DNA from 2 places in the Bacillus sp. mrc49 genome. Region 1 is predicted to be linked to the other one. Evidence: riboswitches for the same ligand, from Rfam matches in the RefSeq annotation. Region 1 holds a riboswitch; the other holds the start of a gene.
The links. Region 1 has a riboswitch for S-adenosylmethionine ahead of CVN76_RS14185 (YezD family protein). Riboswitches for the same ligand answer to the same signal wherever they lie in the genome.
Positions count from the first base shown of each region.

Region 2: another riboswitch for S-adenosylmethionine. It lies ahead of CVN76_RS10430 (bifunctional homocysteine S-methyltransferase/methylenetetrahydrofolate reductase); the one in region 1 lies ahead of CVN76_RS14185 (YezD family protein).

Region 1 covers NZ_PHNG01000690.1:165,085-181,211, reverse strand. The annotation lists gene cysC (adenylyl-sulfate kinase) at 1-556, opposite strand, end outside; gene sat (sulfate adenylyltransferase) at 597-1,745, opposite strand; gene CVN76_RS14190 (phosphoadenylyl-sulfate reductase) at 1,775-2,479, opposite strand; gene CVN76_RS14185 (YezD family protein) at 2,665-2,808, opposite strand; SAM riboswitch class I at 2,958-3,067, opposite strand; gene ssuE (NADPH-dependent FMN reductase) at 3,280-3,816, opposite strand; gene CVN76_RS31025 (hypothetical protein) at 3,856-4,017, opposite strand; gene pdxT (pyridoxal 5'-phosphate synthase glutaminase subunit PdxT) at 4,244-4,843, opposite strand; gene pdxS (pyridoxal 5'-phosphate synthase lyase subunit PdxS) at 4,845-5,732, opposite strand; gene pdxR (MocR-like pyridoxine biosynthesis transcription factor PdxR) at 5,864-7,261, shown strand; gene CVN76_RS14160 (D-serine ammonia-lyase) at 7,305-8,642, opposite strand; gene pabB (aminodeoxychorismate synthase component I) at 8,686-10,431, opposite strand; gene CVN76_RS14150 (LLM class flavin-dependent oxidoreductase) at 10,528-11,550, opposite strand; gene CVN76_RS14145 (LLM class flavin-dependent oxidoreductase) at 11,642-12,631, opposite strand; gene CVN76_RS14140 (AAA domain-containing protein) at 12,947-15,193, opposite strand; gene pepF (oligoendopeptidase F) at 15,426-16,127, opposite strand, start outside.
Region 2 covers NZ_PHNG01000673.1:32,879-49,005, reverse strand. The annotation lists gene CVN76_RS10505 (mechanosensitive ion channel family protein) at 1-571, opposite strand, end outside; gene CVN76_RS10500 (undecaprenyldiphospho-muramoylpentapeptide beta-N-acetylglucosaminyltransferase) at 755-1,843, shown strand; gene CVN76_RS10495 (DUF2639 domain-containing protein) at 1,898-2,041, shown strand; gene CVN76_RS10490 (LrgB family protein) at 2,087-2,770, opposite strand; gene CVN76_RS10485 (CidA/LrgA family protein) at 2,745-3,137, opposite strand; gene CVN76_RS10480 (GNAT family N-acetyltransferase) at 3,324-3,878, opposite strand; gene CVN76_RS10475 (undecaprenyl-diphosphate phosphatase) at 4,230-5,009, opposite strand; gene CVN76_RS10470 (DUF4870 domain-containing protein) at 5,220-5,540, shown strand; gene CVN76_RS10465 (hypothetical protein) at 5,724-6,518, shown strand; gene CVN76_RS10460 (beta-class carbonic anhydrase) at 6,609-7,184, shown strand; gene CVN76_RS10455 (NCS2 family permease) at 7,339-8,640, shown strand; gene dapF (diaminopimelate epimerase) at 8,825-9,811, shown strand; gene ligD (DNA ligase D) at 10,058-11,899, opposite strand; gene ku (non-homologous end joining protein Ku) at 12,052-12,891, shown strand; gene CVN76_RS10435 (MOSC domain-containing protein) at 13,295-13,945, shown strand; SAM riboswitch class I at 14,056-14,154, shown strand; gene CVN76_RS10430 (bifunctional homocysteine S-methyltransferase/methylenetetrahydrofolate reductase) at 14,258-16,105, shown strand; gene metH (methionine synthase) at 16,098-16,127, shown strand, end outside.

The DNA.
Region 1 (16,127 bases):
CGCACTCTTCCACACTGTACTGGTTGGATTCCAAAATGATTTCCGGCTGTACCGGCTCCTCGTATGGGGAGTCAATTCCGGTAAAGTCTTTGATGATTCCCTTACGCGCCTTGTCGTAAAGTCCTTTCGGATCACGCACTTCGCATTCTTCGATGGGACACTTTATGTATACTTCAATAAACTCCCCTTCTTCGAGTAAATCCCGGACTATCTGCCGGTCCGCCCGAAAAGGTGATATGAAGGCGGTCAATACGAACTGACCGCTATCCACAAAAAGCTTGGAAACTTCGCCGATCCTCCTGATATTCTCCGTCCGATCCTCTTCGGAGAACCCTAAATCTTTATTTAACCCATGACGGATATTATCGCCATCCAACACATAACTTCGAATATTCCGGTTATAAAGCTCCTTGGCGACTGCGTTTGCAATCGTTGATTTCCCTGATCCCGAAAGCCCCGTGAACCATAAGACTGTGCTTTCATGCCCGTTCTGCTTCCGGCGCAAATCCTTGGTCAGTGATGATTCATGCCATGTTACATTTGTGTTTTTATTCATCGTGCTCCCCCTCTTACTTCATTTCCTTCAAATTCGCTACTTAGTTATAAACTTCATTCTTCTTTAGACCTTCGATCAACACCTCAATGACTTCCTTACGGCTAAAGGTGGCCGGAGGAATTTCACCGTTACGCAGCATCTCCCTTACCTTCGTTCCGGAAAGGATCACATGGTCTTCCTTGCCATGCGGGCAAGTTTTTGCTGATGCCATATTGCCGCAGGCTTTGCAATAAAAACTATGTTCAAAGAATAACAGGGTGATGCCTAGCTCATCCGCATTAAAATTACCGAAGATTTTTTGCGCATCATATGTGCCATAATAATCGCCAACCCCCGCATGATCACGCCCGACAATAAAGTGAGTGCAACCATAGTTTTTACGGACCATCGCATGGAAAATGGCTTCCCTTGGCCCTGCATACCGCATTGCAGCAGGGAAAACGGCAAGCGAGACTCGATCCTCAGGATAATACTTTTCAAGCAGCACCTTATAGCTTTCCATCCTCACATCTGCTGGAATGTCATCGGATTTGGTTGCCCCTACAAGCGGATTCAGGAATAAACCATCAACGATTTCCAGAGCTGTCTTTTGGATGTATTCATGTGCACGATGTACAGGGTTCCTTGTCTGGAATCCGACAACCGTTTTCCAGCCCTTCGCTGCAAAATCTGCCCTTGTCTCGACAGGGTCCAAATAATGGGCATGGAATTGGGTACGCTCGATTCTTTTGACCAATTTTATTTCTCCGCCGGCATATACGTTTCCGCGGTCATATAAATTTTTCACACCTGGATGCTGCTCGTCATCCGTTTGATAGACCAATGTTGCTTCCAATTTTTTATCCGGAGTGAAAATATCGGAAACGGTAAGGACTCCATATGTTTCCCCCTCATGAGTCAGCTTGACTTCCTCGCCGATAGTAAGGGTCTTTGCAGCCGCTTCAGTTAAGGGCAGTGTAATCGGTATGCTCCAAACGTGGCCGCTGCTTAGCCTCATCGTCTTGACAACAGCATCATAATCACTTTCCGAAAAGAATCCTTTTATCGGGCTGTATGCACCCGTACCGATCAACTCAAGATCGCTTAATGCGATGGCATCAATTTCGATTGAGTTTGTTATTTTACTAATATCATATGTTGGTTCCCAAAGATCAATTAATGTTCCTCCGTGAGGCAGACTGATTGTCATGCTAATTTCCCCCTATGGTTTCTATTTATTTAGGATAAATGCAAGCCGCATTCCGTTTTTTGAGCGCCTTGCCAGCGGCCTGAACGTAAATCATCCGCATTTATGGCCGGTGATGTGCATGTTTTGCATCCGATACTCGGATACCCGTTATCATGCAGGATATTATACGGCAGTCCATTTTTGTGTGCGTACCGCCAAACGTCCTTCCATGTCCAATGAATCAGTGGACATATTTTTATCGACTGAAACTTATTATCCTTGTTGATATACTCGGTCATAGCCCTTGTTTCGGATTGCTCGCGCCGCAGACCGGACAGCCAAGCCGTTGCCGTTGAAAGCACATCGGTAAGCGGAGTGATTTTACGGATATGGCAACACTTGTTAGAGTCGTTAAGCCATAGTTCATCTCCATATTCCGCAGCTTGTTCCTCAAGCGTCAAAGCAGGTTTCTTCATCTCGATCAAAAGATTCGGATATCTTTTTTTCACTTGATCGATCAATTGGTACGTTTCTTCAAAATGGACATCTGTATCGAGGAAAACGATTTTGGCCGAAGGATTGACCTTTGCCAGTAAATCTGTAAGCACAATGCCTTCTATCCCAAAGCTGCAAGCATAAATGAGCTTATTCCCGTATTCCTCATTAGCCCATTGCAGTACTTCTAAAGCCCCTTTAGTCTCACTACCTTCAGAAAAGACCGGTAAAAAATCGGGATTGAAATTTTCATAATTAATTAATGCAGCCAACTTTATAGCCCCCTCTAAAAACTTTCTTGCGAATCATTGGCCAAAGTAACAGGCAATCGGAGCCCACGGTAATTTGTTAAAGTTTAAGTGATTCAAGGAAAAAGAGACGAATCTAACCAATACTCTCTTTATATCAGTTAAACACGCCTCTAGTTTTTCTAGTCAGCAGCTGCTTATTTAATTCTCAGCTTTTCATTTCTTTCCATTTGAATGATTTTACCATCTTGGACAACAAGTGTGATGGATCCGTATTTCATTGAATGGAGCATTTCTTGGAGCCGTTCAAATATTTCCTCAAGCTGATTCTCTTTATCCAAAATAGTTCCCCCTTAAGAAAATCGACGAATTGTTATTTTCTTAAATTTATATAATTCCACACAACCTTACATTGTTATGGTTTATTATAATTTTTTTGAAAAAATAAAAATCTTTCCATAATGGAAAGATTTCAAGGTAAATAATCGTTACCTTATCTTCCAAAATGGTAAACCATTTTGTTGGATGTAGCACCTTGCATATATCATGCAGGTTGCTGGACTTCAAAGGGCCAATTCCCTCCGTCGCTCTGGATAAGTTTTATTATTTTAAATATTAACATATATTCAATCCATGTCAATGGAGTTTTCTTATAAAACAACTTGGATTAATTAAATGGTTGAATTGTCATTATTATACACACTACTCTCTTGTTATATTTATGTTCATGAATATGAAAATGGACCCATTTTCATAAACAGATGATTTTTGCTATCCACGATTAAAAATCAATTCGCAAAAACGGAAACAAATCAATCATTTCTTAATTGAATCGCTTCTACAAATTCTTGAACCTGGCCCTGAACGCGATCAACCAAGTTCAAATCTTGAATCGGGCTTTCTGGAGCCGTTTTGTCTATTTCCTTATCGACGAAATAAATGCCCTGCAATGGCTCGCCTTTCAAAATGGAAATTAACGGCTTAAGTGCGTAATCTATTGCCAATAGATGCCTGTGACTTCCGCCAATCATGATCGGAAGCACTGGCTTTCCCTTAAATGCGTTTTCCGGCAACAAATCAATCAGTGCCTTCAATACCCCTGTGTAGGAGGCCTTATAAACAGGTGATCCAATGATGATCCCCCTAGCTTTTGAAATGTTTTCCGCAAGCCTTGAGATGTCCTCACTATTATATTTGCCTTGGAATAAATCATCTGCTGAAAAATCGGTAATTGAATAATACGCTGTGGCATAACCTTCCTTCTCAACTAATGACTTTATATGTTTCAGTGAAATGTCCGTTCTGGATGGAATCGCAGGACTACCTGATAATATGACAATTTCGCTCATGTACATTTCCTCCTATTATATGATTTAAAATCAGCAGCATTACCCATCATGGTTTTTTCTGCTCGCAGTTTTATCGTAATAGTCTGAAAATTGGAAGTCAAATCCTAACCCTTGGCTAATTGTCGTTCTTTCCATCTTTCTATCAAAACCGGTCTGCAGCTTCTTCACGGTCCCCACACCCAAAGTATATCCAGCTATCAATTAAAGGACTCCCGCTTAACAACGTTCGTCCAAGTGAGCAACAAGGATGACGAGGGCAGCAAGTGCCTGAAGTGATCATCGAAAGACCAACGACAATCCACCAAAATAGGGGGAAGAGTCATGCAATGATATTTATTACCGCTGCGTTTTTTCATAGTCATAAAAAAACTGTAAACAAACTCTCTATGAAAATGAGTTTGTCTACAGTCTGAGCTCCCCTTGCTTTTTAGCAGGTTTTCAGTTCCGCTTCCTTCAAGGATTCTTCTACCATATTAATGAAAATTTGCATATAACGATCATCACCCGTTAATTCGGGATGAAAAGCACTGACAAGGACCTGTTCCTGTCTTGCTGCCACCACTTTTTGATCATATTCAGCCAAAATCTCCACATCTGCCCCAACTCCATCAGCATATGGCGCACGGATGAAAACGGCTTTGAATGGTTCTTCCATTCCATTGATTGCTAGGTCCGCCTCGAAACTATCACGTTGACGTCCAAACCCGTTTCTCTTCACGGAAATGTCCATCAATTCAAGATAAGGCTTTTCATCACCAGACAACCTATTGGCTGCCAAAACCATTCCCGCACAAGTGCCGAAGATTGGTTTCTTTTGTTCAAAGAAAGTTTTGATTGGTTCCAGAAAGCCATAGCGATCCATAAGCTTCCTCATCGTCGTGCTTTCCCCGCCAGGTATGATCAAGCCATCGATTTGGTTTAACTGTGACGGTTTTTTGACGATTATTGCTTGCACACCGGCTGAATCGATTTGGTTCAAGTGTTCTTCAACTGCTCCCTGTAATCCTAAAACCCCGATCGTTATCATCTTACCAACCACGTTCCTGCATACGTTCTGCTGGAGCCAGTTTAGAAATGTCGATTCCTTTCATTGCACTGCCTAACTCTTTTGATAAGCGGCCTATTAATTCGTAATCAGTGAAATATGTAGTAGCTTGAACGATTGCCGATGCGAATTTTTCAGGAGTCTCTGATTTGAAAATGCCGGAACCTACGAATACGCCATCTGCTCCTAATTCCATCATCAATGCAGCATCTGCTGGTGTGGCGATTCCCCCGGCTGCAAAGTTAACTACAGGCAATTTACCTGTCCGTTTGATTTCTCTTAAAATTTCAAACGGGGCACCTATATTTTTTGCTTCCGTCATTAATTCATCGTCACTCATGATGCTCACCTTACGGATTTGGGACTGGACCTTTCTCATATGGCGCACGGCTTCCACGATATTGCCAGTACCTGGCTCTCCTTTTGTACGAAGCATCGATGCTCCTTCGCCGATCCGACGGGCAGCTTCGCCTAAATCACGGCAGCCACAAACGAAAGGTACTGTGAAGTCACTTTTTAAAATGTGGTATTCTTCATCAGCAGGAGTAAGCACTTCACTTTCATCGATATAATCCACTCCCATGGATTCCAAGACTCTTGATTCGACAATATGACCAATCCTAGCCTTGGCCATGACCGGGATGGAAACGGCATTCATTACTTCCTCGACAATTCTTGGATCCGCCATTCTTGCAACTCCACCTGCTGCCCGAATATCGGAAGGTACGCGTTCCAATGCCATAACGGCCACGGCACCTGATGCTTCAGCGATTTTTGCTTGTTCCGCGTTGATGACGTCCATAATTACGCCACCCTTTTGCATTTGTGCCATTCCTCTTTTAACTGTTTCAGTTCCTAATAATTTTTCCATTTTGATTCCTCCTAATATTTGCATTTTTTAGATTTGTTATTTAGTATAAAAAATAGTTGACCGCATTGAAAGTGTCAGTTTTAAATATTTTAATGGGTTCAGCGATTTCAAATATATAAGGCGGGATCAAAATGAACATGCTAACGTGTGATTTAAATCGATTTAGTGACGTACCATTGTATGAACAATTATATTCACATATTAAAAAAGAAATAATCGAAGGCCGGCTTCCTTTTGGTACAAAATTGCCTTCCAAGCGGAAATTAGCAGAATTTCTCCAGATTAGTCAAAATACCGTGGAGACTGCTTATGAGCAGCTGACTGCTGAGGGATACGTTGAAGTCATCCCGAGAAAGGGATACTATATTCAAACATTCGAGGATTTAGAGTATACCCAGACTAAGCATGTTGCGCTGGAACCATTTACAGTCAAAGAAGGGGAAGTGCAGTATCATTTTCACCCAAGTCAAATTGATACGGAAAACTTTCCTTTTGAGAAATGGCGCAAATTCATGAAAAATAAAATAGATGTGTCACGCCAAGAGCTTTTGCTACTGGGCGATCCTCAAGGGGAATATGAATTACGTTGTGAAATAGCTCATTATTTGTATCATGCCCGAGGAGTTCAATGTGTTCCTGAACAAATCATCATCGGTGCCGGCATGGAAATTTTATTGCAGCAGCTCGTCCTGCTTTTCGCCAAAAATACCATTTACGGTGTGGAAGATCCAGGTTATCACTTAATCCATCGCATTTTACGCAGCTATCCAAATGAGGTGCATCCCTTAGAGATTGATGAAGAAGGGGTAAAGGTCAACCCGATTGAGGATTCCAGCATCGATGTTGTGTATGTCACCCCTTCGCATCACTTTCCCTATGGGACGATCCTTTCCGTCAACAGACGTACTCGTTTATTAAATTGGGCGCAAGGAGGAGAAGACCGCTATATTATCGAGGATGATTATGATAGTGAGTTTCGTTATAGTGGTAAAACGATTCCTTCTTTACAAAGTATGGATGCAGGCGAAAAAGTGATTTACTTGGGCTCTTTTTCAAAATCATTGATGCCCTCCATCCGGATCAGTTATATGGTTCTGCCAACTCCATTGCTAAAAAAGCACCAGCAGGAATTATCCTTTTACCATTCAACCGTTTCAAGAATTGACCAGCATGTGCTGACACAGTTCATGAAGGAGGGGGATTTCGAAAAGCATTTAAACAGGATGAGGAAAGTGTACCGCCGCAAGCTGGATAAAGTGATTGAATTGCTTAAACCACATAAACACCTATCCATCACTGGTGAACGCTCAGGACTGCATATCGTGCTACTCGTGAAAAACGGCATGGACGAACAAACACTCATTCAGAAGGCAGCTGAAAAGCAAATTAAAATTTATGGACTTTCCGCCTATTCGATAGAAAAGAAGGATGAACACCATACCCCGACAATCATATTGGGCTTTGCAGGCATCCCTGAAGCTGAATTGGAAAAGTCGATTCACCTTCTATTGAAATCCTGGGATTTATAATTAACAAAAGAAAAGAAGTTCACATCGTGAACTTCTTTTTCGCTTAACTTTTAGCTAAATATTGTTCCATCATGTCTTTTGGCACCATGCTTCCGCCAGTCGCCCAGATGATATGTGTTGCTTTGTTCATTTTCTCCAAAAGTTTGTGATTTTCTAGATATTCCCGGCCTGTTTGATGCGACAGGAGGTGTATCGGTCCATAGGCCCCTGCAAGTGCGGATGGTTCCAAATAATGCCCTTCGGTCTCAGCCATCATTCGCAGTAACTCAAATAATCGCTGATCCTCTATGGTATAACTGCCGCTTAGGATGGAAGTCATCAACCTGGAAACTAAACCAGATGGCCTTCCGACTGCGAGTCCGTCCGCTTCCGTTTTATTATCGATTCCAAATTCCTGTACCGATACCTTGTCATGAAGCCCTGTCATCAATCCCAGTGTCATGCATGGCGAATGTGTCGGCTCTGCAAAAAAACAATGGACATGCTCACCAAAAGCAAGTTTCAGCCCATATGTGATTCCTCCTGGACCGCCACCGACTCCGCATGGCAGGTATACAAACAAGGGGTGGTCTGCATCAACAAGGATGGAGCGATCCTCCAATTGGTTTTTCAGGCGCCCTGCAGCCGTGGCGTAACCGAGAAACAAGTCGATCGAATCTTCATCATCAATAAAATGGCAATGGGGATCAAGTGAGGCTTCCAGCCTTCCTTCTTCAACAGCCTTACTATAGTCATCATCGTATTCCTTTACAATGACACCAAGACTTGTTAATTTATCCTTTTTCCACTGCTTCGCATCTCCTGACATATGTACGGTTACCCGAAAGCCCAGCTTGGCGCTAATGATGCCTATGCTCATGCCTAAATTCCCAGTAGAACCGACTGCAATCGAGTAATTTGAAAATAACTCCTTGTATGCTTCGCTTGCAAGGATTCCATAATCGTCCGTTTGCTTTAACCCGCCATGCTTCATGGCAATCTCCTCAGCACGCTTCAAAACTTCATAGATGCCTCCACGCGCCTTGATAGATCCGGATATCGGCAAATGACTATCGCATTTAAGCAAAATCTTCCCTGGAATTACAACCTTATAGGACTTTTCCATGTTTTCTTGCATGGACGGAACCTCGACTAGTGGCGATTCTATTATCCCATGCATCGGCCCTGTTTCAGGAAATGCCTCGACAATATAATCAGCGAACCTCTCCAATCTGTCTTCTGCCGATTTAACCTGGTCGGCCAGGACGATCGTATCATCCAATTCAGTCCCGTAATCCGGATTCAACCAGAACACCTCATCCATATTTACCAATTTGTTTAGTAATCGATGCTTTTCCTGCCACTCCAAAATCGATAAACCTGCGATTGTTTTCTTCTCCAAAGCAGTCCCTCCCAGTATAATTCTGCTGCACATCCATTTCTTTTCAAAAGGTTAAGTGGACTTTTACCATCCCTCTCACGCTATTCGTAAACCATATTTCTTCAGCCAAGGTCAGATCATCCTTTGAAATCTGCCTTTCCTTGATTACGTTTCCCTTGATTAAATCCTGACGAAACGTACCTGCAAGGAGCCCAGCTTCGATTGGAGGGGTAAAGAGGTCACCCTCCATCTTCACCACTACGTTTCCGTTCGTGAATTCCGTAATGAAGCCTTCTTCATTCCATAGCAGGACATCAAAGAAGTCAGGGTGATTAACTTGAAATTTTTCATATACTCCCCGATTGGTCGTTTTATGGAAAAGAAATGGATTTCCGCTTGATATCGGGCTTTCCGCCAAGATGACTTTTATGGGGATATTTTCATCAAAAGGCTTGATTGCTTGACCGGAAACTTCAAGAATCCCTTTTTCATCAAGGAGGATTCTTACTTTTTGCACTCCGCCCATATTCGACCTGGCATGCTTGTCGAGCTCATTCCTTAGCTTCCATTCGGGAAACGGAAAGCCAAAATAAACCGCAGACCGTTTCATCCGCTCGATATGCTCTTCCAACAGATGGTACCCGGCATCATCGAGCTTCATCGATTCCAATAGCTTATAGGCGGGCCGTTCCACCGATAATAATTTAGCCTTTAAAAAAGCTTCGTCATATTCTTCGGTTAATTCGGAATCCCAAGTGATTCCCCCACCCACTCCATATTCGGCTTGATTTGTGTCCACGTCAATGACGACCGTTCGGATCGGCACATTGAATACGGCTTCTGAATCAGGTGTGATGTACCCAATCGCGCCACAATATACCCCGCGCGGTGAGTTCTCGATTTCGGAGATGATTTCCATCGTCTTGATTTTAGGTGCCCCTGTTATGGATCCGCATGGAAAGAGCGCCTTGAATATATCTATGATGGTGGTGCCTGGTTTCGTATTGGCAGTGATGGTGGAGGTCATCTGCCAAACCGTTGGATATTTTTCAATTTCCTTAAGCTGTGGGACCTTTACGCTTCCTTGCTCCGCAATCATTCCAAGATCATTCCTGAGCAGGTCAACAATCATATAGTTCTCTGCTTGATTCTTTCCTGAAGCTGCTAACCAGGCGGCGTTGTCCTGATCCATTTTCAGTGTCATCCCCCGCTTTACCGTCCCTTTCATTGGACGGGTAACGAGTTGTCCATCCTGCCATCGAAAAAATAACTCTGGGGAGGCAGATAGGATCCGATGCGTGCCTACGTTCAAATATGCACTATAATTCGACTGTTGTGCTCTCTTTAAGCGATCGAAGAAAGCGAGGTCGTCGCCTTCGAACAGGGATTGTAGACGCATTGTATAATTCACCTGATACGTATTGCCCCGTTCAATTTCGGATTTTATCTTCTCAAAGCCGGCATGATAGGAATGGGCATCCGTTTCTGATTTCCAATCAGCCAACTGGAAAGCTCCGGAAGATATTTCCGGTAATCCCCCCGGTTTCTCAAAAATCCCGAACCAAAGCAGCGGCATGGTGCCGCCATCTTTTACTTGTAAGGAGCTTTCGAAAGCTGGCGCTGCTTCATAGGAAACATATCCTGCTGCATAATGACCCTGCTCGACCGCTTCCTGGACTTTTTGAAATTGAGGAAGGACCTCCTCGATGGTATGGGCGATATAGACTTTTAGCGGATTCGTAAAAGATAACGGCCTGCTGTCTCCTTGTTTATCGGTAAAATGAAATATAAGGGATAAGTCGCGGTTCATTCTTCTCTCCTGCCTTATGTTTATGGGTTCACTCGTTATGTACTTGCTAAAAAAGCTTGCAGAAAGATAATCTGCAAGCTCATTACACAATCGCACTTATTTCATTCCAGTAACTTCTGCAATGATTTCATAGGAACGAAGACGTGCAGCCTGATCATAAATGGCGGAGTTAATGATCATTTCATCCGCCTGTGTTTCATCTAAAAAGTTTTGCAACTGTTCTTTCACTTCTTCCGGATTCCCTATGATGGAGGCATTTAGCTGTTTCATGACAATTGCTTTTTCATATTCAGTCCACTTGCCTTCCATCGTATCAACTGGAGGAGCCAGTTGTCCAGGAGTATTCCGGATCAAATTCAAAAACTGCTGTTGATAAGACGTAGCGATCCTTTTTGCTTCCTCCGTGGTATCAGCGGCAAACACATTGATCCCTACCATCACATATGGCTTTTCGAGAACATCCGATGGTTGAAAATTATTGCGGTAACGGGCCAAAGCCGGTTGAGTATTTTCTGGGGAAAAATGGCTTGCAAAGGAAAATGGCAGCCCCAACTGTGCGGATAAAGCTGCACTGAAACCACTTGAACCAAGCAGCCAAATCGGAATGTCCTGTCCTTCACCAGGAATGGCCCGAACTCGATTATGTTTCGAATCGGCATCTAAATAGCTGCGGAGTTGTGCCAATTGTTCAGGAAAATCCTGCCCATTATTTCGTTCCGCTCCCCGTAAGGCCATCGCAGTGAATTGATCGCTTCCCGGAGCTCGTCCCAACCCTAAATCTATCCTGCCGGGGTACATTGCTTCCAATGTACCGAATTGTTCCGCGATAACGAGTGGGGCATGATTCGGCAGCATGATTCCGCCGGAACCGACCCGGATCCTTTCTGTTTTTCCGGCAACATGGCCGATAAGGACGGATGTTGCCGAGCTTGCGATACCAGGCATGCTATGGTGTTCGGCAACCCAGAAACGGTTGTAATTCCATTGCTCAACATGCTTAGCCAATTCGACTGTATTTTTAAATGCTCCGGAAACTGTACCACCTTCAACTATCGAAGCTAGGTCCAGAACGGAATAAGAAATGTCGCTAAGTTTTTTTGCATGACGATCAGCATTCATATCCTCAACTTCTTTCTATCAATTATGATTAATTGGACGCAAAGTCATCATATAGAAAATGCAGAAAAAATGCACACAAAATGCTCGGAGTTCAACCATCCAGAAGCTCCCTGGCAATCAAGCGGTACGAATTCAGCTTGTCCTCCAACTTGTGGGTAATGGTCATGAGCATGATTTCATCTGCTTGATATTTTTCCAGAATTTCCAGGAGACGCTGCTTCACTTGTGAAGGTGTGCCAAAGATCATTTTTTTATGCTTCATCTCCAACGATCCATTTTCTTTTTCGTATTTTCTTACGTCTTCCATACTCGGAACCTTTATCTTTTCACCAAGACCCATTTGAATTTGCCATAGCGTGTTGCTAAGAGCGATTTCCTTTGCATACTCCTCGGTTTCTGCACAAATGGCAGCAACCGTAACGATCGTTTTTGGTTCTTTGAGTTCCCCTTTAATACGGAACCGTTCCCGGTATTGACGAAAGCTCTCCATTCCATCATTTTCACTCATGAATTCACCAAATGCGTATCCAGTACCGTTCTCCGCAGCAAGTATTGCGCTTTTTCCGCTTGTTCCCAATATCCATGGTTCCGGTTGACTACATGGAACCGGAGCAGCCGAAACTTTTGAAAAAAGATGATCCTCGGGAAAATCTCCTCTAATGAAATTTAACAATTCCCTTACTGATTCCGGCATTTTGTAGACATTCTGAAGAAAATCATCATTTAGTGCCATCGTTGCCTCCGCTGATGCACCAGGAGCACGGCCTATGCCTAAATCAATCCTCCCTGGAAAAAGGACGGCTAGCATATTGTAGGTTTCCGCTACCCGGTACGGCTTATAATGTGGAAGAAGCAATGCTCCCGATCCGATTCGGATTTCCTTGGTTTGAGCGCCAATGTAGCTTATCAGGACCTCCGGAACAGAGCAGGCCAGACCAGGCAGGTCATGATGTTCAGTAAACCAAATGCGATGATAACCAAGCCTGTCTGCTTCTTGTGCAAGTAGCAGTGAAGCCTGTAAAGCTTCTTGAGCGTTCTGACCGGATGCAATCGGTGATTGATCTAAAATGCTCAGTTTCATTTTTCTCCCTCACTTCTTGACTTTCTTCTATACATGGTAAGACAAAACTAGTCGGAAGTCGCCTAAAAAGCTTGCTTCATTATTTTAGTTTGCAGCCCTTAACCAAAAATATTTAGGAGCTTAAAGAAAAACTTTGGATTTATGGTTCACTATATATTCTGCCGAGGTTTTTGTTTGAATACTTACTTCAAGCAGTTCCATTTATCAGTTATTCTGGCGAGGTTATTTATGGAAGATGCATGAAAAAAGGGGTCGGAAATGAAAATTACCGAACCCCTTTTGCTACAAAGCCCCCCCGAATGTGGTGGCATATCTTTATTCACTTTTTTTAAATTGGAATAGCAATTCTTCAGCCATCATTTCTGATTCCAAACGAGCAGAAACAAATGGCGGCTGAATCCGATTATTGGACTCTACAGGAACCCCAAGCCAGACAACTCGTTTATCGAGGATAAAGAAAGCAAAGGAAACGGGCAGACAAATGAAATGATCTGAAACGATATCAGCATTCCTTTTGGCTGATATGATCGTCAATTTTACTTCAGGACTTCTTTTCATCAAAAGCTGTTGCCATTCCGAAGGCAATCTAGTCAAATCCGGTATAGCCAAGATCACCTCTCGTTTGGCCGTTTGAATATCGTCCAGAAAACTCCCCAATTTCCGAGCGTGCATCCATTGTAATTTTGGGTGCTGATGAGTAATCCATGTTCCAATTTCTTTCTTTGTTATTAACTGATCATTTTGGATTTGATGGTCGACAAGCTGACGAAGTGTTTTGCTGCGATAAACATGCTTGTTGATGAATGACGTATCACATACATGGACGAACTTCCCTTTCGTCCTTGTTATCGCAACGTTAATGAGTCTTTCACTTTCTCTGCCCGTCAGCAACATCCCAGCCCGGTTTTGCGGATAACTGTCAACTGTATCAAAAATCATCATATCACGCTCACTGCCCTGGAACCGATGTACAGTTGCAGCGATGATATCTGCCGTCTGCCTCTCTTCCGCATACAAATCATCCAATAATTTACCCATCAAATCTGCTTGGGCGCGATATGGCGCAACATATCCGATGGACCTTGCCCCGCCGACATAAGCTTCATGAATCAGTTGAAACGATAAAAGCAATTGCCAAAGATTCATCCTGGAGTGGGAAGTACGTTCGCTCATGCAGTATTCCCCTGACAGGCTAGTATCGACAAGGGCTGAGGCTTTATTGGCGAACGGTTCTGCCAGCATGATGCTATTTCTGCTGGTCGCAACGCTCTCATGATCTCCGACGAAGTCGTTATAGACGACCCGATTCGTGAATGCCGAAATGTCCGGATGCATCCTCCGCTGCTCTTTCAATAAGAACAAATGAGGGTGTAGTTCTCCATCCTCCACTGATTGGGCGACACCCGAACGATGAAAGATATCTTCCTTCAGCCAAAGCTTTACTAGTGAATCACGTGCTGAAGCAATGGGCGGCAATTGTTTAAAATCACCGCAAATGATAATATGCTTGGATAATGCCGCCGCAAAAGCCACTTGCGGTACATAAGCCATGCTTGCTTCATCCAAAATGACCAGGTCATATTCCTTTTGATAAATCGTTTCATCATTTGCGGCCTTGGCCAAAGTCGTTCCAATGATTTTTGCCTCTTTAACGAATTGGACTTCCTTTTGCCGAATCTTATCCAACACTCTAGCCAATTTCTTTTCCAACTCAAGTAATTGATCTGTATCCCTTCTGCTGAATGAGCCGGCCAAGTCATGTTTCAGTGACCGTTTCGCTTCCGAAAGCTGTTCTTTTTCCTGCATTAATAACGGCTCATGTCTTCCTAATAATTGCCCAGTAACAATATCCTCATGAACGGAAAGCGTTTCCCCGATCTGAGACCCGTACCTGAGCACATCGCCTTCCTTGAAACGTTCTTTCTTTTTGATGAAGGAAGAAATCTCAGCCATCATAACATCGACGGCCTGGTTGCTATGTGACAAGACGAGTACTTTTTTATCTTGGAGATAATGATTGGCAACCGTTCGTGCCAATGTATAGGTCTTTCCAGTACCAGGCGGCCCCCAGACAAACGTGACAGGGTTGAACTTCGAACGTGCATACAATTCTTTTACGCTGCTTTGTTTTTCACTTATGGGATGTTTGGGCTCCATGGATGGATCCATCAGCCGTTTGATCCGGAGCCTTTTCTTTTTGCTTCTCTTGATTTCATCCAAACGGTTAACCAATTGCTCAAGCAATTCCCACGGGTCATGGTATAAAAATGCTTCACCGATCATATCGCCTAATGAGCGTTCAAAGACGATGATGATACTTTTCCCTTCCGATGAAAGAATTCTCCCATCCTGCTTTATTCCCCCCCATTCAAGCCGGACGATGGAACCGACAGGGATTATTATTGAAGCCCCTGTTTCAAAATAATAACTAAAAGAACCATCACTATTGAGCAGATGGCCATTTGAAACGAGGTATTTGGTACTGCCGAATTTTTTCAAGTGCTGGATTTCCAGTTGTATTGCCTGCTGCCATTCTTTTATATAATTAACTGTCGAATTCATTTTTTCACTTTCCTCACAAAATATGCCGTTGATTAAAGAAACTGGCCAATTGGCTCGGCGCTGATGCAAATGATACCCTGATTCTGCCTTGACATTATTCCGCACAGGTCCATGTTTCTTTCATATAAAATAAGGCCCAATCAATAGATTGGGCCTCTCATTTGCCAATAGCTTTACTATAGCATCTTTTTTTAATACATACCATGGGCCCTTTTGGAAGAAATGGTTTAGATTAGCCTTCTGTCAGCTCGGTGAATTGATCGACCAATTCACTGAAAATCCTCATCGCATTTTCGATTGGTTCAGGCTTAGTTAAATCGACGCCTGTTTTTTTAAGAAGCTCGAGCGGAAAGTCAGAACTTCCGCTTTTCAAAAAGGTCAAGTACGTTTCAAGTGTTTGTTGATCGCCAGAAAGGATCCTATCCGCAATCGTGATCGCGGAAACATAGCCAGTCGCATATTTGTACACATAAAAAGGACGATAAAAATGGGGGATGCGTGACCATCCATATTTCACTTCTTCATCAAAAATTATTTCTTCACCATTATAGGTGCGGAAAATCGTTTCATAAGCCGAATTGAACACCTCAGCATTCAGCGGTTCGTCATTTTCAGCTTTTTCATGGACGATCTTTTCAAATTCCGCGAACATAACTTGGGTGAAAAATGTTCCCTTGAAGCTATCGATGAAGTGGTTCAATAAATGCTTTTTCTTTTGAACGTCCTTTGTAGTCTTAATTAAATGGCGAATCAACAGGATTTCATTTACGGTCGAAGCCACCTCTGCTACAAAAATGGAGTACCCTGCCGTTATTTGCGGCTGATATTTGGAGCTATAGTAGGAATGCATCCCGTGTCCAGATTCATGCGCTAAGGTGAATACGCTGTCTAAATCATCACGGTGATTCAATAAAATGAAAGGATGAACGCCATA
Region 2 (16,127 bases), on a different contig from region 1:
CGAAGAAATTGCTGACGGTATCCTTGGCAGCAAGAGCGAAAGCTAATCCGCCCAAGCCAAGTCCTGCAACAAATCCGTCGACATTGAATCCCCATTCTTCCGCAATGATGGATGCTCCAAAAGCGATGATGATCAATTTAATGATTTTTGTGAAAAACGGCAGGACAATTTGGTCAACTTCCAGGCCGAATTTACTTACAAGCTTCGGAAATAAAATGGTCAAGATCGAACTGATATTGAAAATCGTCCAAAAGAATAGGAAAACAAAAAACGATCTGTAAATTTTTGATTTGAGTTCATCCGAAGGTGAGTCAATCGGAAAATAGTTCAAGGAAATAATGACACCGATTAATACGATAAGCCACCTTACCGGCCTTTCCAAAGCGAGCATTAAGTTGGCGGCAAATTCAATTTTTCGTTTTTCAGCAATTCGAAGAAAGAATTTGAATATATATGTAGTGAACACTTTCCGAAGTAAAAGAAAGATTAGGAAAATGCCGATTGTAATTCCTAATTGGGTCCAGGCATCGATTCCATCGAATTGATTTAGTGATTTAGAAACTTCTTGCAATGTATTACTCCTCCAATGTATCTTGTAGTATTGTAGAATACTAAGATTATAATATATCCATGCTGAAAAAGGAAAAATTATTGATGATTAAAGGAAGCGAGATCCACATAAATGCTTTTTCAAGTTATTAATGGCAAGGATATATGGTAATATGGATGCAAAGTGACTTTTTAAGTTTGGAAGGTGGAAATATTGACTAAGAAAATAGTGTTTACCGGTGGCGGTTCTGCCGGTCATGTATCAGTTAATGCAGCAATCATCCCAGAATTCCTCAAGCAGGATTGGGATGTTACCTATATTGGTTCAAAAAAAGGCATCGAAAAAGATATTATCGAAAAGGAATTTCCCGAGGTGCGTTATGAAACGATTTCCGTTGGGAAATTCCGTCGGTATCTTTCCATTGAAAATATGAAAGATCCTTTCAGGGTCATAAAAGGGATTTTTGATGCAAGGAAAATTTTAAAAAAGGAAAAGCCCGATTTCATCTTCTCTAAAGGTGGATTCGTTTCCGTTCCCGTCGTTTTGGCAGGGAGGATGCTGAGGATTCCGATCGCCATACATGAATCGGATTATACTCCTGGACTTGCGAATAAAATTGCCATGCCACTTGCATCAAAAATATTCACGACCTTCCAGGAAACCGAAAAAGGCCTTCCACATGATAAGGCGATGTATCTGGGGGCTGTATTGCGGGATGGAATTTTCAAGGGAAACGCTTCTGCCGGCAAGGCATTCTGCGGGTTTACAAGCAAAAAACCGGTGTTGCTCGTCATGGGCGGCAGCCTTGGGGCAGTGAAAATCAATAACTTGATCACTGATAATCTCGATGTCTTATTAAAGGAATACCAGATCATTCACATTTGTGGAAAAGGACATGTGAAAACGGAATTGAAACAACCAGGATACGCACCATTCGAATTCGTCCATGAGGAGTTATTCGACCTTCTGGCGGCTGCAGATGTGGTCGTGTCAAGGGCTGGATCCAATTCAATTTTTGAATTCCTTGGTTTGCAAAAGCCGATGCTGTTGATCCCCCTAAGTGCAAATGCATCACGTGGAGATCAGATCCTCAATGCATCCAGCTTTGAAAAACAGGGATTTTGTAAGGTCCTTCAAGAAGAAGAGTTGAATGATCGGGTTTTCAAAGACACACTAGCAGAATTGGTCGATCAATCCGGTGCATATCAGGAGAAAATGCGTCAAAAACGTCCATTCAAGACCGCTTCAGAAATGTATGATTTATTACTTGAAGTCATGACAGCAAAAAAATAAGTATCAATCCCCTCCTTGAAGCATATCTATTTCTTGAACAGAGGAGGGGGCAGTATGGCTTATGAATATTCCAAGGGGTGGTTCATCCAGCAATTAAAAGCCGGAGGGATAAGCTATCACCCAATCGAGAAGAAAAAGCTCGAGCTTTATAAAACACATATTTTAAGGCGTTTATACGAAGACCTGAAGAAGAATTAACCATAAAAATAACCGCAACGTCATTGGCGTTGCGGTTATTTTTATTTAAAGGAAATGGCTGATGACAGGAAAGAAGCATGAAATCAGGATACCTGCAATCGCCATGGCCGCACCGGCAACAGCTCCGGTAAACTCGCTCTCCTGAGCCGCTTGCGCCGTTCCAAGACCATGAGCGATGGTCCCATATGCGATACCGCGGGCAAAGGGCATAGTAATGTTCAATTTATCCATCATTTTCGGAGCGATCATCGTTCCCAGCACACCGGTCAAAATGACGAAGGCTGCCGATATATTGGAATCACCGCCATAAAGCTCGGTGATTTCCACCGCGATTGGCACGGTTATCGACTTAACCGCCAAGCCTTGAAGGATGAATTGCGGCAGTGAAAAGGCATGTGCAATGGTGAAGGCGATGGCCAAGGTGACCATAAGGCCCAATATCATCCCGCTAATCGCCGGTATCGCATATTTAACGATTATCCTTCTATTTTTATAAAGCGGAACAGCCAAGGCGACGGTTGCAGGACCGAGGAAATAGGAGATGATATCCTTTGCTGGGGAATAATCATCAAAATCCAAACCGGTGGCCAATAAGATGAGAATGATGGTGATAGTACTGAAAAATACAGGCGTTGTAAAAGGTGATGGGCGTTTGGCATATAATTTCCGTCCCATATAATAGGCAAGGAGAGTTATCAAGATGCTATAAGGTGTGATTAGCGCTGTCATGCTGATTGACCTCTCCTCTTTGAGAAAATTTCTGAACGGTCCATGCGGAAACGATGAATCCGAAAATCAAGCTGACTCCAAGTGTAAGTGCCAAAGGAAAACCGAATTCAATAAATAGCCATCCCATGGTCATTAAACTGATGGAAATGGGAATAAAGAAAAAGGCGAGGTGCTTCACTAAGAATCCTGAAGCCAGTTCAATCCACTCGACCTTTAAAACCTTCGTTTGTAATAAAATGAATAATAAAATCATGCCGATGACATTGCCTGGGATGGGTAAATGACATAAGTCAGCCAAATAATAGCCGAGCTTGCAAATGACGAGCAGCACGGTAAGTTGCACGGGAAAAGCCAATATTTTTTTCATGATTAAATCCTTTCAATGACGCTTTGAATATATCGTTGAATTGGTCAATTGTATTCATTATAAAAAAATATCCTTAAAAAGAATAGGGAATTGCAACATTCTTTTCGGTGCAACTCTTGAAAACGGGAAAAAGAGCTATCCAATTTTGGAAGCTCCCGTCCTATATATGAAAAGATAAGCAAATTTTTATGCTTCGAGTAATTGCTGTTCGTCATCATCATGCTGCCTAAGGATATGAAAGGTGTACAAATCTTTAGGGATTTCGAACAAATCGAAGATATCTCCTTCATGATTGATCTGATCATAAAGGGACTTTCTTGTATCATTGGCATTGACGGCATAAGGAAGCTTTTCAGCAGCTTTGATCGAACGGATATTTTTTTTGCGGATTCGCATGAAGACCGTCTCCAGTCCGAGCTCAAAGAAAAGCTCTTTAAAGAAAGCGTCTTTTGCGATTGCATTATATCCTTTTCCATGATAAGACTTGCCAAGCCATGTGCCTAAGAAACCTGCACCATTTTCAATGTCGTATAAAGAAATGCAACCGATCGGATTTTCCCATTCGTCCAGGATCGTTCGTGAAATCAGTTCCCCAGCTTCTTCTGCCTCGATCGTTTGCTTAGTAATGAATACATATTCTTCATATGAATCTACTTTATGGCGCACGAAAGGGAAGACATCTGGATGCGTCATTTGTTCATAAAGAGAAAAACAATCTGAGAAATCTCTCTTTTTTAACATTTCCGTCCCTCCGTTTGAGGGCAGTTTTTATGCGTAGTCGCTGCCCACCCTCGAAATTTTTTAAGTCGTTCATCAAAAAATTTCGGGGTGGGAATCGAACCCACTAGAACCGGAAACCGGTGGCGCACCATTTGCCTTCCCTATTTTTATTGTCAGAAATTATATAAATCTAAAGAAGCTTACGAAGGTATAATACTAAAAAAAAATCGGTTTGGGAATAGGTTTTTTGCCTTTTTTTTTCGTCAAATTCCAACTTTTTTTCGACGTGTATAAATAGCGGGCAAACGCCTGCATTTCTCCCTTGAAAATGCGGCTTTTCGCCTGTTTTTCAAGGAGGAAATGATACAATCCTTAAAACTTTCCTGTGTACTGCATGCATAAAATGATGGCTCCAAGCGCCCATACGTAAATGGAGAATATTTTAAGCGACCGTTTCTTTAGGAAGTCGATCATCCATACCACTGCGATATACCCAAAGATAGCTGCTGCAAGGGTCCCGACAAAAAGGGCAGTAAGGGGAAGCCGCTCAACCTCCCCTGTGAAAATTGGCTTCATCTGAAATACAATGCCGCCAGTAATGGCTGGAATCGAAAGCAAAAAGGAAAAATAGGCGGCAGTGGCCCTATCCAACTTGCAAAAAAGCCCAGCAGCTATCGTAAGGCCTGAACGCGAAAGTGCAGGCATGATCGCAGCAGCCTGGAAGGTTCCGATGATCAAAGCATCTTTGACGGAAATTTCATTGAGTGATTTTCCGCCCTTTCTGATTCCGTCCGCTACCCATAAAATCAATCCAGTTGCTAAAAATTCCCAGCCGATGGTCACACCTGTTTTCGAAAGGCCATCAAACCAATCGCTGAGTAAAAGGCCGGCAATCACTGCAGGGATTGTCCCGGCAATGAGGACCAAGGTCAGTCTGGAAAAAGGATTTTTCAAAATGGAGAGGATGTCATTCTTATAAACCACCAATAATGCCAGCAACGTTCCGATATGAAGCATGGTATCGAGAAAAATGCCTGCTTCATCAAGATGGAATAAATGCCTCCCCAAATATAAATGTCCGGTGCTCGATATAGGTAAAAACTCCGTCAGGCCTTGAATGACCCCAAGGATGAAGGCCTGGAATTCGTTCAGCAAATTCATCACTCCATTCCTGAAAATATCGGAAATTCCATTATTTTATCTTTATGCACCAGCTGGTTGAACATGTCCGCATATTTTGTCGTTGAGGATTTAGCAAAAAAGGTTCTCTCCTTTACTTTTCTTCGAATAAAATGAAAAGAAAATGAAACCAATCCTCATTTGATTCGTAATTATTCTTATAAGAGAGGAGGAGAAGACACTATGCCTACTAAAGATGAAAGAGTGTTTGCTGCCCTTATATATGTGATCAGCTTTTTCACAGCATTTATCGGTCCTTTAGTGATTTGGTTACTGAAGAAGGACTCATCACCGTTTGTGGATTATCATGGAAGGGAATATTTGAATTTTTTCATTTCCTACACCATTTATTCGATCGTTGCAGGGATACTGACGATAGTCTTGGTTGGATTCTTGCTATTGCCGGTTATCGGCATCGCGTTAATCATATTCACGATCATTGCTGCCATTAGGGCTTATGAAGGAACGGATTACCGGTTCCCGCTGATTTTTAGGATACTATAGTAAGAGATAGAAGGATTCCGTTCATAACGGAATCCTTCTTGCGCCTGGAATAGGCAGATTAAAAAAGGGAATCGATCATCTGAAAGCGAATTAAATGAACGAAGGGGATTGGTTGGCTGGCGCCTTGGAATGCTAGTTAGGCGGAGAAACTTTCTTAGTGAGGAGTGTGAAGCTGAATAGTATATGAATATACGCGAATATTATCAAAAGATGAGCCATTCCAATTTTTATGCTTCCTCGATATCTCTTGGGTTGGCCGTTATCTTTTTCATTGGCCATGTTGTCGGTTTGATCCCTGGCCCTATTATCTTGATTACGGCTCCGTTCATTTTAATAAGTATTGCCCTATATATCGTCCATCGAATATATGAAAGTCGAATCAAGGAATTGCCTCGTGATCTATATGGCACGAAGCACGGCTTATTGGATGCCGAACATATTTTGCTGACATTCTTGCCGGCACCGACATTGCGTTTGCTTCTATTTGCGCCTGATGGTAACCTGATGGGCGAGATCCGGGATAGGAATATGAAGTGGTTCATGTGGATGGTACCTAATTTCTTGTCGATGCTCTTGGCCAAACGGTATGATCTAGTCAATCCTGAGGGTCATGTACTTGCCGAGTATCATATTGGGAGGGGGCTATTCAATGAAATGGCGATCATGGATGAAGAAGGGAGCCTCATTGGTTCCTATCAAGAAAAAAGGACCTTTATGAAAATCGAGGGAATGATCTACAAGGAGGATGGGACGGAATGGATGCCCGTTGACACGCCGGGAAGTTTAAATTCATTTGAGATTGCAACGATAGCTGGGAAAAAAATCGTGACCTACCAAGAAGGATGGATGCCTGTTGAGTGGGGAAGGCGATTTAAGACAAATACGCCTATCCTGACCTTTTCATCTCATGTGGAAAAAATACCCAGATTAATCATCTTCGGGTTTTGTGCCGCCGCCTTAAATCATCGTTCAAATTGACTACGACCATACCCTTTAGTAAATCTATTAAATATTTGCTATAATAAAAGGGAAATACTTTTGCATAATTACATAAAAAGGGTGGTAAATATGAGTTTACTTAATGAGATTCTGGATTACAATGAACAATTTGTAGAAAAAGGGGAATATGTTAAGTATAAAACTGATAAGTTCCCTGAAAAACGAATGGTCATCATAAGCTGTATGGATACAAGGCTCGTGGAGCTACTGCCAAAATCGATGAATGTCAAAAATGGCGATGTGAAAATATTGAAGACTGCCGGGGCAATCGTCTCCCATCCGTTTGGAAGTGTGATGCGGAGTATCCTGGTTGCCATTTATGAGCTAAAGGCGGATGAAGTATTGGTCATACCTCACCATGATTGTGGGATGGCTTCCGTCGACGCGGATTCTGTCGTCGAAAAGATGGTCGCACGTGATATTCCGAAAAACACCATCGATACACTGGGAGCGGCTGGAATCGATATCCGCACCTGGCTTCGCGGATTTGATGATGTTTATGAAAGCTGTAAAAACAGCGTGGAAATCATAAAAAGCCATCCTTTGATCCCTAAAAACATACCTGTACACGGACTCATCATTTCCCCTGACACTGGGAAGCTGGAAGTGGTAGTCGATGGGTATGCTGCTGTAGAAGAAAAGTAATGTAGGGTTTTGAAACTGCCGGATTTATTTTCGGCAGTTTTCTTTATTTTTAACAATTCTATTTATTTTTTTCCGTAATTTTGATAAAATCGCCAAGTGTAGTTTGTCACTTAAACAAACGGGTGGGCGAGGGACAATTTAATAAGGATACAACATGAAGAAATTTAACTTGGAAGCCCTTTTTCATTTTTCCAACCATGGAACGAATGGAAAGCGAGAAATCCTGGCCGGACTTGTCGGCTATTTCACGATCGTATATATCCTCATCGTGAATTCCCTAATTTTATCGGAAGCGGGCATACCGATTAATGGCGCGGTCATTGCCACCATCCTATTGTCCGCCGTAAGCTGCATCATGATAGGGATTTGGGCGAATGTCCCGATCCTCCTCGTTCCTGGAATGGGCGTGAATGCACTATTCGCTTATACGATGGTACAGGGAATGGGATTATCCTGGCAATCAGCGCTTGGTGCTGTATTTATCTCTGGAGTCATTTTCGTGATCATTGCTTTTACTAAATACTCCAGATTAATCAGCGATGCCATACCTAGTTCGCTGAAAGACGCCATCACAGTTGGCCTCGGCTTATTCTTGATGCTGATCGGACTTGAAAAGGGCGGGATCATAACGGAAGGTTCAACCTCCATCATCGCACTGGGAGATTTAAGCAACCCAGCAGTATGTGCGACGGTGCTGACCTTTTTACTGGCGATTACGCTTTTCATCAAGAATGTGCCTGGAAATTTCATGATCACTATCCTGGCAGGCAGTCTTATTGCCTATTTGTGCGGAACGATTCAACTATCGGATATCCAATTTTCGGGTATGGATACAGCTTCATATAGCGATCTTTTCTTTTCATTATCGTTCATGCAAGCGGACCGGATTGAGTTTTGGATAAGTGTCTTTGCGATGACGATGGTTCTTGTCTTTGAAAATATCGGTCTCGTACACGGACATGTAGACAGTATCAACCGCCAGGATGCTTATAAAGAGTCGCTTAAGGCGACAAGTGTTTCCGTTCTGTTATCAGGTATTTTCGGTTCGAGTCCTACGGTTGCGACAGTTGAAACGGCAGCTGGAATAGCTTCTGGAGGCAGGACCGGATTGACCTCGGTTGTAACAGGCTTGCTTTTCATCCTTTCATTGCTATTTATCCCAGTGATAAAAGTGATCCCGGATAGTGCCATTGCGCCGATCTTGATCATCATTGGCATTTTGATGCTAGGGAACATTAAAAGATTGGATTTCAGCGATCTTACCGAGAGTGTACCTGCAATCATGATCATTACGATCATTCCATTCACGTACAGTATTGCTGATGGAATGGCATTCGGTTTCATTCTCTATCCATTCTTGAAGCTTGTAACCGGAAAGGCGAGAGAAGTTTCTGCCCCGATGTATGTGAGTGCGGCCATGTTTATCGTCTATTTCATCATCGGTTTGATCGGTTAATACTTTTGGAAGAGCGGTTGGAAAGGAGGATTTCTCCTGTCGGCCGCTCTTCCTTGCATAGTACATAATATTGAGGGATCGGATGATTTTTTTACTTTTCGCGATGACACATCTATTGTGAAAATGTTATGATATAGAATATTTTAAAAATGATAATGACATGCATATTAAAGGAAGTGACAGGATGATTATTGAAGGGCTAAAAAGCCATGGCTCAGGAAATGATTTCTTAATCATTGATGAATTGACCACGAACTTGACGTTTACTGAACAAGAAAGAGAAAACTTAGCGAAGGCCCTTTGCAATAGGGGGAGACTTGGAGCAGACGGTATTTTGTTTGTGATGAAAAGTGAACAGGCTGATTGCCGGATGCGTGTCTTTAATGCCGATGGATCGGAAGCATCAATGTGCGGTAATGGACTTCGCTGTGTGGCAAGATATGCAAATGATGTGTTAGGACTCGACAAAATGATCGTCGAAACGATGAAAGCAAATTTACTCGTTGAAAAAACGAATGATATTTATCAGGGGATTCCAACATTCAAGGTTGAAATTTCCCCCGTCAGTTTCAATGTTAAGGATTTGCCGCTCATCATTGAAAAAGAAACGCTGCAAAACGAACCATTGCCAGAGCTTCATTCTTCCCTTTTGTTTTCGGCATTGGCGGTTCCCAATCCGCATTTGATTACCCTAGTGGATAAGGCCATTTTACAAAGCGACCTGCAAGAGGACCTTTCCGTCAAGGTCAATCAACCGAATGAGCTTTTCCCTGATGGCGTCAATGTCAGTTTTGTCAAAGAACTCGAACCAGGCAGCATTTACGTAAGGACCTTTGAACGTGGAGTGGGCTTCACCAATGCTTGTGGAACGGCGATGTCAGCTTCTAGCTTAGTAACCTGCTTTGCTGGATTGAATGAATTGGAGCGCGAAATTTCCGTATACAATAACGGCGGAAAAGTTAAATGCGTCGTACACTATGATACAGAAAATCAAACCTATTCAATCGACCTAATCGGGAACGCAACCTATGAATTCAAAGTATCGCTTGAAATAGACAAAAATCATCCCGAACAATTTGAAATACTCGAAAAAGACGAATTCGAAGAAGAAGCAAGCCTATATGCCAAACTGCAAGATGAAGTTCAAACCTACTTGCAAACTGCATTATAGAAAAGACACAAAGGATGCGAATCAATTGATTCCGCATCCTTTATTTTTGAAACTCACGATCTTGAGCGAGTATTTCTTTCAAGTGGCTGACCAATCATTGACGCTCCAATAATGCCCAAATTGGCGAGTAAAGCACCCAAATTCGTAAGAAACCGTTCCCAATCATGAGAAAACATCCGCAAATGAAGAGCGAACGCGGTAAACTTACGGGTAAACGCCCCATTTTTACACTAATATGCGCCGAAGCTAGTCTTTCTTTTGCTTGAGAAAGGCCAATACATCCTGGAAGGCAGTGCCATTATCGACATGGCGATATTCCCTGAAAGCACAGCCGTCCCTTTTGATACGGGGCGGGACGGTTAGGATGGTAAAGTTTTTTAGCTGGAGGTCTTCGTCCACTTCTTCCCAAAACAAAGGTGTAGCTACGCCTGCGAAATCATTCCCTCGTGGCGAATATGGCACTATGATGGTTTTTCCTTCACTATGCTGGATAAAGTCCAAGTAAAGTCGATTATGCCGGTTCACTTTCAATCTTTCCATCGTAAAATCATTGGGGTGGGAACTTGTAAGGTAATGGCCGAGAAAATCGGTGAATATGCGTGTCTCTTGATAAGTGAATTGGTCTTCGGGCAGCGGGATGTGTACCTGAAGCCCTTTGTTGCCGGACGTTTTAACAAAAGCTTCCATTCTTAATGAGTCCATCACCTTTTTTATTTCTTGTGCAGCCTTTATTGCTAGTGAAAAATATTCGATCGAAGGAGGATCCAAGTCCAGGACGATTTCATCAGGTTTTGTTTTCCCCGCTTTTTGAAACGGGGCATGGAATTCCAAAGCCAGTTGGTTACCAAACCAAAGTAGCGTTTCAACATCGTTGCATAGCATATATTCAATATCTTCGTCCTTGTACGTTTTTATGAAGCCCGGCGCATAGTCAGGCTTGTTTTTCTGGAAAAATCTCTCTTGATCGAGCGTGCCATGAGGATACCTGATCGTAGTCAATAGTTTTTCCTTTAAGAAAGGTAGGAAGAAAGCGGAAACTTCACGCAAGTATTGGAGGTATTCCACTTTAATCACGTCTTTGCCAGCCGTTGTCCATAATGGCTTATCACGGGAGGTTATTTGAACGGTTTCTGGAAAGGTATACTGGCTTATTACGAATTTCTCCCATGTGCATTCTTTTGGATCCAAGTGCAGAAGCCATTGGGAAAATTGGGGCTCGCGCAATTCATTTTCTTCATAAACATGTAAGCATTGCACTTCGATGCAAATCGAAGGTTGGATATAAAAAAATTGGGCGTCCTCTCCAGAGGCATTTCGCTTGATTAAATCATGCAGGATCCCTTTATTTTGGGCACTCAGACCATTTTTGACGCTGCCGATTTTCATTACTTTTCCATCCTTGAATACCCCGAGGGAAACGTATCCATTTTCTTTATGCAATGCCGTGATGAAACAGGAGATAGCCTTCCAATTTTTTACTTTAATCCAGGCGGTGGTTCGCTTTCCTTCTTGCCAGGTTCCCCGTATTTCCTTTGCAACCACTCCCTCGCCATCCAAAAGGATTACTTCATTCATCGCGACATTCAAAGAATCGAAGCTCTCAATTATTTGTACTAAAGCTTTATCGGCTGGGTCAGGAGGACTAGGGAGGCCGAGTTCTTTTCCCATCTTCTCTATCCATTCCCTGCGGTCTTCCATGGATTGATTTCTGATGTCCTTGCCCTTTATGCGCAGCAGATCGAACGCTATATAACGGCATGGGGAAAAATGAGCATGTTCAGAAATCAATAATGGGTTACGCAGGCGGCCACGCCATTGGATTTGAAAAAAGTCTGCTTTTGCTTGATTCGTCAGCCAGACCAATTCTCCATCCAACTGCAACGGTAGATACGCTTCAAGTTCCATTTCTTTTATGAATGTAACGATTTCCGGGAATAACGTGGATAATTCCTTCTCGTTTCGACTCTTGATGCTTATCGTATCGGAGTCAATCGTTAAGATGGCCCTAAAGCCGTCATATTTGACTTCATAACGCCAATCGTTAGAGACGGGCGCTTCCGGGTAATAAGTTGGCAGCATCGGTTTCATTTTGAAAAACACCTTCCGCAAATAAATGATTAACATTATTTTGCCAAAAAAACAACGAGTTAGAGTTGGCAAATTTTTTTTCGATTTTTTTTTTACAAAGGGGAATAATAACTGTGTTCTCAAAATTAAAAATAAGTTATGAGGTGACCCATATGCATACAATGTGGAAGGGGAGCATATCATTCGGTTTGGTGAACATTCCGATTAAACTTCATGCGGCTACGGAAGATAAGGATATATCTTTACGGACGCTGCACAAGGAATGTCATTCACCAATCAAATATGAAAAAGTGTGTCCGGTCTGCCAGAAAGAAGTGGGTAAAGACGATATTGTCCGCGCTTTTGAATATACAAAAGGAAAGTTTGTCGTTTTGGAGGACAATGAACTGGAACAGCTAAAAAAACAGAATGAAGAAAAAGCAGTGGAAATCGTGGATTTCGTGAAAATAGAGGAAATAGATCCGATCTATTTTAATCGCAGTTATTATATGTCCCCGAATGATGGGGGGATTAAGGCTTATTCCCTTCTAAGACAGGCACTTAAGGAATCCAATAAGGTGGGGATCGCCAAAATCATCATTCGCTCAAAAGAGCAAATGGCAGTCATTAGGGTCGTTGATAATACACTTGTGATGGAGACGATTCATTATCCGGATGAAGTCCGCTCCGCAGCCGATGTTCCGAACATCCCTGCAAATGATGCGATCGTAAAAAAAGAAATTGATACGGCCGTGCTTTTAATCGATCAATTAACGTCGACTTTCGAACCAACCAAATACACGGATGATTATCGCACCGCTTTACTCGAACTGATTGAATCAAAGAAAACGGGACAGAAGGCGATTGCCGCCAAAACGACGGAACCGGCAGCAAACAATGTAACCGATTTAATGGAGGCGTTGCAAGCTTCCATTGACCGGACGAAGCATGAAGAACCGGAGAAAAGAACCACCCGTAAGAAGGCGGCAACGAAAAAAAAGAAACAAGCATAATACAAAAAAGCCAAGCGGAGTAGGAATGCGTCGCTTGGCTTTCTATTTGGGGTTTCGTTTAAGTGGAGATCGATGCAGGGCAAAAAAAAATCGCTCCCTTAAGAGCGACAATGAGGAATTCAATCGTGAAATCAACATATAGGCGAACTGTTGTAGTTTTCGACTATATATTGTGTTCATATTCTATCATATTTAATTCTGAAATAGCAACAATATTACGGTAACTTACTGATGATTTTTTCTGGAATTCCAAGATATTTCAACCAATTGAAAGCATGGGGACCCGTTTTCGGTTTTTGCATTTGGTATATTCTCCTATTTGGCTATAGAATCAAATGGATTTTTAGTATAATTTATTCATATAAGGATGGTATATAACTAAATGAGGATAGGGAGACGAAGAATGGAAAACAAAAAAATAGTTTCACTTCAAGTCAGTAAGCCAAAACAAGAAACATTTGCGAATGTCAACATTTTTTCTGCCATGAATAAACAAGCAGTGGATACCGTGACTGTAACGAAATCTGGCCTAATCGGTGATGGGGTAGGCAATGAAAAGTTTCATGGAGGACCTGATCGAGTCGTATGTTTTTATCCCTATGAACACTACGCATTATGGAATGAGAAGTTCAATAAAAAGCTTGATATTCCCGCGTTTGGTGAAAATGTAACCGTTGCAGGGATGACAGAGGATGCTATCTATATTGGTGATATTTATCAAATAGGCGATGCGATCGTCCAAATTAACCAGGGAAGGATCCCCTGTTCGACCATTTCCCATTTTAACCGTGAGGCCGGGCTTTTGAAAATAGTTATGAAAACGGGTTTCACTGGTTATTTTGCAAGAGTGATCAAAGAGGGGACCATAAAGAAACAAGATGAAATTTTGTTACTCGAACGCCAGCAGGAAAAAATCACGGTTCAATTCGCCACTGAGGTGATCCTTCATGGACGGGACGGGGAGGAAGGAGCGAGTGCTTTACTTGCTGTGGATTCACTCGCGGACGACTGGAAACAAAGGGCCGTAAAGCGCATTCAGGCTGTGCAGGACTGAATGAATTGTAGGGAAAATGAAAAAATGCGCGGTAAGGTATTGAAATTAACAGATTATTAAGGTAAATTAAATATAAATAAATTTTAAAATTTTATGAAAATTATATATCGATCTTATCGAGAGAGGTGGAGGGACTGGCCCGACGAAACCTCAGCAACCAGCTTAGGCAAAGGTGCTAAATCCAGCAAGCGGAGCTTGATAGATGAGGAGAATGTTCCAAGAAACCTTCTTCTTTGAGAAGGTTTTTTTTCTTTTCTCTCATACGCTTAGAATATGACAAAAACAGAATTGTTTTTGAGAGAGGGTGTAATAATGAATTTTCGTAAAGAGTTGAAAGAAAGAATGCTGGTTGGAGAAGGGGCGATGGGGACTTTATTATACTCCTATGGCATCGATCAATGTTATGAGGAATTAAACTGTACCAATCCCGGTCAAATAGAATCGATCCATCGTGCCTATTTGGAGGCAGGTGCCGACATCCTACAATCGAACACGTATGGTGCCAACTTCAATAAGTTGAAGCGACATGGACTAGAAGATGAGGTAAGCAAGATCAATCGTCAGGGAGTCATCCTCGCCAAAAAAGCGGCACAAGGCAAGGCCTATGTCTTCGGTACGATCGGGGCCCAGCGGAGTATAAGAAAATCGGATTTAAGCATGGAGGAAATAAAGCGAGGCTTTCGTGAACAACTTTACAGCCTGCTGATGGAAAGCCCGGATGGGATTCTCCTGGAAACCTTTTATGACCTCGAAGAACTGGAAACCGTGCTGGAAATCGTAAAAAAAGAAACGGAACTGCCAATCATCGCAAATGTTTCAATGCATGAATTGGGCAATCTCCAAAATGGGATCCATTTGAATGAAGCCTTTCAAAAACTCGAGCAATTGGGAGCCGATGTCGTCGGTGTGAATTGCCGACTTGGGCCTCACCATATGATTCGTGCCTTGGAAGAAGTGAGCCTGCCAAAGCATGCTTCGATTGCCATCTATCCAAATGCCAGCCTCCCGGATTATGTGGATGGCAGGCTCGTCTATAAGGCAGTGCCTGAATATTTCGGTTCGAGTGCCCTGGACCTACGTAAGCAGGGTGCCACGATCATAGGCGGATGCTGCGGTACGACTCCTCTGCATATTCAAGCTGTGAAGAATGCAGTGGGAAGCCTGGTTCCCGTGAAAGAAAAATTAACGAAACCCCGTGAAATAGAAATAATGGAGATCAGTGATAGAGCAGGAGAACTTCCTCTATATGAAAAGGCCAAAACAGAAAGGACGATTCTTGTTGAACTCGATCCACCGAAGAAGCTGGGAATAGAAACTTTCATGGCCGGGGCGAAGGCTTTGAAAACTGCAGGGGTCGACTCGATTACATTAGCGGATAATTCACTTGCTTCCCCGAGGATATCGAATGAAGCGTTGGCAAATTTACTGAAAGACCAATTGAATGTGAAACCAATGGTACATATAACATGTCGTGACCGTAATTTAATTGGCCTGCAATCCCATTTAATGGGCCTGCAGACGGTAGGCTTGAATGAGATATTGATCATTACCGGCGATCCATCCAAAATCGGGGACTTCCCTGGGGCCACTTCGGTTTATGATTTATCCTCCTTTGACTTGATAAGCATGGTCAAACAATTTAATGACGGCCTTTCCTATTCGGGTCAAAGCTTGGGCCAACGGGCAAATTTCAAAATTGCCGCCGCATTTAATCCCAATGTGAAGTACTTGGATAAAGCGGTGCAGCGTATGGAAAAGAAAATTGCCTGTGGTGCTCATTCCTTTTTGACACAGCCCATTTATTCAATCCAACAGATGGAAGAAGTTCATGAAGCGACCAAACATTTGGAAACGCCGATTTTCATCGGTATCATGCCCTTGACAAGCACGCGGAATGCGGAGTTCATCCACAACGAAATCCCAGGCATCAAATTGCCTGACAATGTCAGGAGAGCGATGGCATTAGCCGGGAATGACCCTGTAAAGGCGAGGATAGAAGGCGTTAGCATTGCAAGGGAGCTAGTGGATGCAGCAAGGGATAAATTCAAGGGAATCTATTTAATCACCCCATTCCTTCGTTATGAAATGACAGCCGAACTTACGAAATATATAAGGAAAGCCGATAGTAAACAAACATCAGAGGTGGCAGTGCATGAATAAAAAAGCGATACAAGAACAGTTG